One region of the Pseudomonas khavaziana genome, then DNA from elsewhere that is predicted to be linked to it. Evidence: predicted binding sites of a transcription regulator. Region 1 holds the regulator's gene; the other holds the start of a gene.
What was found. The regulator sigma-54, encoded in region 1, starts transcription at its own class of promoters, with help from an activator protein. The targets are predictions, from matches to a motif close to ANTGGCATNNANNTTGCTNT.
Positions count from the first base shown of each region.

Region 2: a site for sigma-54 is predicted at 2,166-2,185, ahead of QYQ93_RS21475 (CmpA/NrtA family ABC transporter substrate-binding protein). Genes of this name have one in related genera too.

Region 1 covers NZ_CP129946.1:1,223,104-1,226,506, reverse strand. Annotated here, with positions in the region: gene lptA (lipopolysaccharide transport periplasmic protein LptA) at 1-313, shown strand, start outside; gene lptB (LPS export ABC transporter ATP-binding protein) at 313-1,038, shown strand; gene QYQ93_RS05370 (RNA polymerase factor sigma-54) at 1,223-2,716, shown strand; gene hpf (ribosome hibernation-promoting factor, HPF/YfiA family) at 2,791-3,096, shown strand; gene ptsN (PTS IIA-like nitrogen regulatory protein PtsN) at 3,107-3,403, shown strand, end outside.
Region 2 covers NZ_CP129946.1:4,826,895-4,830,297, forward strand. Annotated here, with positions in the region: gene QYQ93_RS21450 (quinone-dependent dihydroorotate dehydrogenase) at 1-567, opposite strand, end outside; gene QYQ93_RS21455 (transglycosylase SLT domain-containing protein) at 654-1,115, opposite strand; gene QYQ93_RS21460 (winged helix-turn-helix domain-containing protein) at 1,108-1,494, opposite strand; gene QYQ93_RS21465 (FliM/FliN family flagellar motor switch protein) at 1,659-1,874, opposite strand; gene QYQ93_RS21470 (hypothetical protein) at 1,940-2,062, opposite strand; gene QYQ93_RS21475 (CmpA/NrtA family ABC transporter substrate-binding protein) at 2,308-3,403, shown strand, end outside.

The DNA.
Region 1 (3,403 bases):
CCAGGCCGGCGATATCGATGTCGTGACCTCAGTGGGCAACCTCGCTTACTTCGAACAGAAGCAGAAGGCAGAAGATCCAGGCCCGATGAAGGGCTACGGCAAGACCATTCAATACCATGCCCAGCAAAATCGCATTGTATTGATCGACCAGGCCAAGGTGCTGAGCGCCGACGGCAACTCGACCGAAGGCGAGAAAATCGTCTACAACACCCAGACCCAGGTCGCCCAGGCCGGTCGCGCCAATGGCAACAAGGTCACCGCACCTCGTCCGCGTATCGACATGGTTATCCAGCCGAAGAAGAAGGCCGAGTAATGGCGACCCTGAAAGCCCAGCACCTGGCCAAGGCCTATAAAAGCCGCCAGGTTGTACGTGACGTCAGCCTGTCGATCGACAGCGGCCAGATCGTCGGCTTGCTCGGCCCCAATGGTGCCGGCAAGACCACCTGTTTCTATATGATCGTCGGGCTGGTCCAAGCCGACCAGGGTCGGGTATTGATAGACGATCTGGATGTCAGCCACCAGCCAATGCATGGTCGTGCGCGGGCAGGTATCGGCTATCTTCCGCAAGAAGCGTCGATCTTCCGTAAACTGTCGGTGGCCGACAACATCATGGCGATCCTGGAGACCCGCAAGGAACTCGATCGCGATGGCCGCCGCAAAGAGCTGGAAAGCCTGCTGCAGGAATTCCACATCAACCACATTCGCGACAACCTCGGCATGAGCCTGTCCGGTGGCGAGCGTCGTCGCGTGGAAATCGCCCGCGCCCTGGCGACCGCACCGAAGTTCATCCTGCTGGATGAACCGTTTGCCGGTGTCGACCCGATCTCGGTGGGCGATATCAAGCAGATCATCCACCACCTCAAGGCCAAGGGCATTGGTGTACTGATCACCGACCACAACGTGCGTGAAACCCTCGATATCTGCGAAACTGCCTATATCGTCAACGATGGCCAGCTGATTGCCGAAGGCGATGCCGAGACTATCCTGGCCAACGAGCTGGTCAAGGAAGTGTATCTGGGTCACGAGTTCCGCCTGTAGGCGCAGTGGTTTCGCGCCTTTCCCGGGAGCGCGCAGGAGTCAATAGAAACCTTAGTTTTTTTATTGTTACCGCGCTCTAGGCAAAGGCCCCGAGATCAGGCATATAATTTGCTTATGTTTGGCGCTCACGCGCCCTGTCGTGGATGGCGCATTGCGCCGGCGAATAAGGTGTTAAGCCCCTGCCATGAAACCATCGCTAGTCCTGAGAATGGGCCAGCAGCTGACGATGACACCGCAGCTGCAACAGGCCATCCGCCTGCTCCAATTGTCGACCCTGGACCTGCAACAGGAAATCCAGGAGGCCCTGGAGTCCAATCCGATGCTCGAACGCCAGGAAGAAGGCGACGACTTCGACAATGCCGACCCGCTGGCCGATAACATCGAGCAAAAACCCAACCCCGATGTGCAGGAACCCTCCTATCAGGAAACCGCCCCTACGGTGGATAACCTCGAGGACGGCGAATGGAACGAACGCATTCCCAACGAGCTTCCCGTGGATACTGCATGGGAGGACGTGTACCAGACCAGCGCCAGCAGCCTGCCGAGCAATGATGATGACGAGTGGGACTTCACCACCCGCACCTCTGTCGGCGAAAGCCTGCAGAGCCACCTGCTGTGGCAGCTCAACCTGGCACCGATGTCCGACACCGATCGCCTGATCGCAGTCACCCTGATTGACTGCATCAACAACCAGGGCTACCTGGACGAAACCCTCGACGAAATCCTAGAGGCCTTTGACCCTGAGCTGGACATCGAGCTGGACGAAATCGAAGCCGTCCTGCATCGCATCCAGCAATTCGAGCCCGCAGGCATTGGCGCCCGCACCCTCAGCGAGTGCCTGCTGCTGCAACTGCGCCAACTGCCGGCCAAAACGCCTTGGTTGGCCGAAGCCAAACGCCTGGTGTCGGACTACATCGATCTGCTGGGCAGTCGCGACTACAGCCAGCTGATGCGCCGCATGAAGCTCAAGGAAGACGAGTTGCGCCAGGTCATCGAGCTGGTGCAGAGCCTCAACCCGCGCCCCGGCTCGCAGATCGAATCCAGCGAGGCCGAATATGTCGTCCCGGATGTGATCGTGCGCAAGGACAACGAACGCTGGCTGGTCGAGTTGAACCAGGAATCGGTACCCCGTCTGCGGGTCAACCCGCAATACGCCGGTTTTGTGCGCCGCGCCGATACCAGCGCCGACAATACCTTCATGCGCAACCAGCTGCAGGAAGCGCGCTGGTTCATCAAGAGCCTGCAAAGCCGCAACGAGACCTTGATGAAGGTCGCGACCCAGATCGTCGAGCACCAACGCGGTTTCCTGGAATACGGCGACGAAGCCATGAAGCCTCTGGTCCTGCACGATATCGCCGAAGCGGTCGGCATGCATGAATCGACGATTTCCCGGGTAACCACGCAGAAATTCATGCATACCCCACGGGGTATTTATGAGCTGAAATACTTTTTCTCCAGCCACGTCAGCACCTCCGAGGGCGGTGAATGCTCCTCCACGGCGATCCGCGCGATCATCAAAAAACTGGTTGCCGCGGAAAATCAGAAAAAGCCGTTGAGTGACAGCAAGATCGCTGGTTTACTGGAGGCACAAGGCATTCAGGTCGCCCGTCGAACCGTCGCCAAGTACCGCGAGTCCCTTGGGATCGCGCCTTCCAGCGAGCGTAAGCGTTTGATGTGACGGGCAGGCCACAGCGTTCCAGTGGCAGGCGTTTTGCCTGCCGCTTTATGCACTGGCAACGAAGGAGAAGCTGTATGCAAGTCAACATCAGTGGACACCAACTTGAAGTCACCAAGCCCCTGCGTGAGTACACCGAGAGCAAGCTGAACAAGCTTGCGGGGCATTTTGACAAGATCACCAACGTGCAGGTCATCATGGAGGTCGATAAGCTCAAGCAGAAAATCGAGGCAACCCTCCACGTACCGAATGCGAAGCTCGTTGCCAATGCAGAACATGAAGACATGTACGCGGCGATTGACTCGCTCTACGACAAGCTCGACCGCCAACTCATAAAGCATAAGGAAAAGAATCTGCACCTGATGCAAGGTACAGGTCGTTAACTCTCCCCCCATGATCCGACTTGAAACCATCCTGACCCCCGGCCGTTCCCTTGTGAACGCGCCGGGCGGCAGCAAGAAGAAAGCCCTCGAGCAAATTGCCAACCTGATCAGTAGCCAAGTGCCTGAACTGGAGATGCAAGATGTCTTCGAGGCCCTGATTGCCCGTGAAAAACTCGGTTCGACCGGTTTTGGCAACGGCATTGCGATTCCCCATTGCCGCCTTAAAGGCTGCGACACGCCTGTCAGTGCGCTGCTGCATTTGGAAAAACCCATCGATTTCGACGCCATCGATGGCGCCCCGGTCGAC
Region 2 (3,403 bases), 2.7 Mb from region 1:
GAGGGAGTCACCAAATTGCAGGCTACGCAGGCCCGGGGTATTGGGCGAACTGACGTTGACGGTGACATAGCTGGCGTGGGCGTAGACCTTGTCCAGGCAGATCAGGTAGTCATCCACCGCACGCTCAACCGGCGTATCGAAGTTCTTGCCGATGTTGATACCCAGGATACCTGTGTACTTCGCCGCCTGGACCCGCGCCAGCAGATGGTCGACGCCCAGGTTGTTGAAACCCATGCGATTGATGATCGCCTCGGCTTCCGGCAAGCGGAAAATGCGGGGCTTGGGGTTGCCCGGTTGCGGCCGCGGAGTCACGGTGCCGATTTCGACAAAGCCGAACCCAAGCTGCGCGAACCCATCGATGGCTGCGCCGTTCTTGTCCAGGCCGGCTGCCAGGCCGACCGGGTTGGGGAAATCCAGCCCCATCACCGACACCGGCATTTTCGCCGGAGCCTTGCATACCAGGCCATTGAGTCCCAGGCGGCCACCGGCACCGATCAGGTCCAGGGACAGATCGTGGGAGGTTTCCGGGGAAAGTTTGAACAACAGCTGGCGGGCCAGGGTATACATGGGCGGGCTAGACTCGGATGGCGGCAAAAGGTGGCGCCGATTATAGCCGGGGTGGCGGGCCGCATGCGAGGCGCGCCGCGCTGATCTCATCGGCGCTGCGAAACCAGCGCTTCATAACGCACCCAGATCCTTTCTGCGTACCGCAGACGTAGTGCCTCACGCTGCGGGCCTGGCCCCGGCCCGACGTTGTAGGCACCCACCGCCGTCCAGTTATATCCGAAACGCTGGATAAACTCAGCCAGGATCGAGGCACCGACCTCCACTGACAGGCAAGGCTCGTTCAGCAGACGCTCTTCGGTAATGCCCTGCTTGAGTAAACGCGGCAGGTGGATGCTGTTGATCTGCATCAGGCCGATATCACGCGTGCCGTTGCGGTTGGTGTAGTTCATTGCCTGGGAGCGGTAACCCGACTCTACCGCAGCGATGGCCTGCAACAACTCAGGTTCCAGGTCGTATCGCCTGGCCATTTCGTCCCAGCAGTAGGCCAATGCCTGGTTGCTGCCCATCAGCAAGCCGAGCAGCAGGCCCCTGCTCCCCCCCTTAAGCATTGCTGGCCTGACCACAGAATGAACACACGTGCATAACGTGCCTTGATGGGTCGCTCACCACCCGCACCGGGCAGGTAAAACGATACCCCTTGCCATAGATAGTCTTGATAAACCCTTTATCGGTTCCCAGGTGCTTGCGCAGGGAGTAAATGCACCGCGTCAGTGACTCATCGGCCACTTCGCCCCGGGACCAGGCCAGTTCCAACAAACGGTCCTTGGTCATCAACGTGCCACCGGAGGCCAGCAGCAGGCGCAGAACCTGCCCCTCCTTGGGTGGCAACTGAATGTCCGCGTGCCCGCCCGTCAACCGGCCATCGCCATGCAAAGTCCAGCGAGCAAAGACCAGGGAAGTCGCAGGTTCAGCATTCACGACGACCATACGCACCTCTGCATTCGACTACTGCCATTCAAAATCCTTATTTCCTGTGCCAGCTCGCGCCAATGTCACAACTATAGAAATCGGCACTTCGGCCCGCGCTAGGACAAAACCCATTCAGCCAATTATTTTTTGCACCTTCCGGTAGGAAAATTCGCTACCCGCCCTTATTGAGAGATCCATTCCTGATAGGTCTCCTGCAGCTCCACCCCCAGCCGGTCCTCCAGTTGCACCAGCTCACCCAATGCCATCAGTTGTCCATTGACCCGCACCTCCACACATCGGGTTACGCCTGGATCCAAGGGCAGCACCTTCCCCGGTGCGAACGCAGCCAGACGCTTGCGGCTGATCAGTTGCTCCTGCAACAGTATTTCCAGATGCATGGACAAAGGCCTTTTTCAGGGGGGAAAACTCAGGATCTGTTTGCAGGAACGCACGTTACACAGGCTCAGATTGCCCGGTGGTCAACGGCCTCACACCAGACAGCGCAACTGCCCAGCAACAACACGCCACAGATCAGCACCAGGTACAGCCAGCGGTATTTGATCGTTACAGGTGAATCAGCGTGCACCGTGGATATTCCTGGGCTGTATGGCTTGAAGAAGCGGCCATACTGCGAGGCGCAAGAGGTTCAATCATGATGGAAAGCTGACGGCAGAACCCACCTTCCAACCCATGGCATGTGCCTTGCTATGCACTCTGTAACAGGCCCGCGCCAAAGACTCGGCGAGCCTACGTACATAGCCGTGGTTGCCCTGCATTGGCCTGCATGGCCGCCCTGGAAATCACGGCTTTCTTGAAAAAAGGCAGGTGTCGATGAACGATCCACTGGCTTGGGTAAACGGCAGTGACGCTCCGGAAAAAAGCAGCCTCGACCTGGGCTTCATGGCATTGAGCGATTGCGCCTCGCTGGTAGTCGCCGCTACCCAGGGCTTTGCCCAACCCTATGGCCTCACGCTGAATCTCAAGCGCCAGTCGTCGTGGGCCAACCTGCGTGACAAGCTGGTCAGCGGCGAACTGGACGCCGCCCACAGTCTCTACGGGCTGGTCTATGCCGTGCATCTGGGCATCGGCGGCGTCGTCCCCTGCCCCATGGCGGTGCTGATGGGGCTCAACCAGAACGGCCAAAGCATCAACCTGTCCCAGGGTCTGCAAAACCAAGGGGTGATCACTCCTGAGGCGCTGGAACGCCATGTGCACCAAAGCCGGACAAAATTGACTTTCGCCCAGACGTTTCCCACAGGCACCCACGCCATGTGGCTGTATTACTGGCTGGCGAGCCAGGGGATTCATCCATTGCAGGACGTTCAAAGCGTGGTGGTGCCACCGCCGCAGATGGTCGCCCACCTACAGGCCGGGCGCATCGACGGGTTTTGTGTCGGCGAACCCTGGAGTGCCAGTGCGGTGCGACACCACCAGGGTTTTACCCTGGCGACCACCCAGGCGATCTGGCCGAATCATCCGGAAAAGGTCCTGGGCTGCACCCAGGCCTTTGTCGATGCCTACCCCAATACGGCTCGCCTGCTGGTCATGGCAATCCTCGAGGCCAGCCGATTTATCGAACAGAGCACTGAAAACCGCCGCTCCACCGCCCGCTTGCTCAGCGCCCGCGAATACCTCGACGCACCGCTGGACACTATCGAACCCCGCCTGCTGGGCAACTATGACGACGGCCTCGGCAACCAGTGGCAAGACCCCCATGCACTGCGCTTTTTCGCCGGTGGCGAGGTGAACTTGCCCTACCTCAGCGACGGCATGTGGTTCATGACCCAGTTCCGGCGCTGGGGGTTGCTGCGTGAAGAGCCTGACTACCTTGGCGTCGCCCGCCAGGTGCAGCAACTGGCCTTGTATCGCCAGGCGGCCACGGCGCTGGGTATCACCACCTACGACGAGGATATGCGCAGCAGCCAGT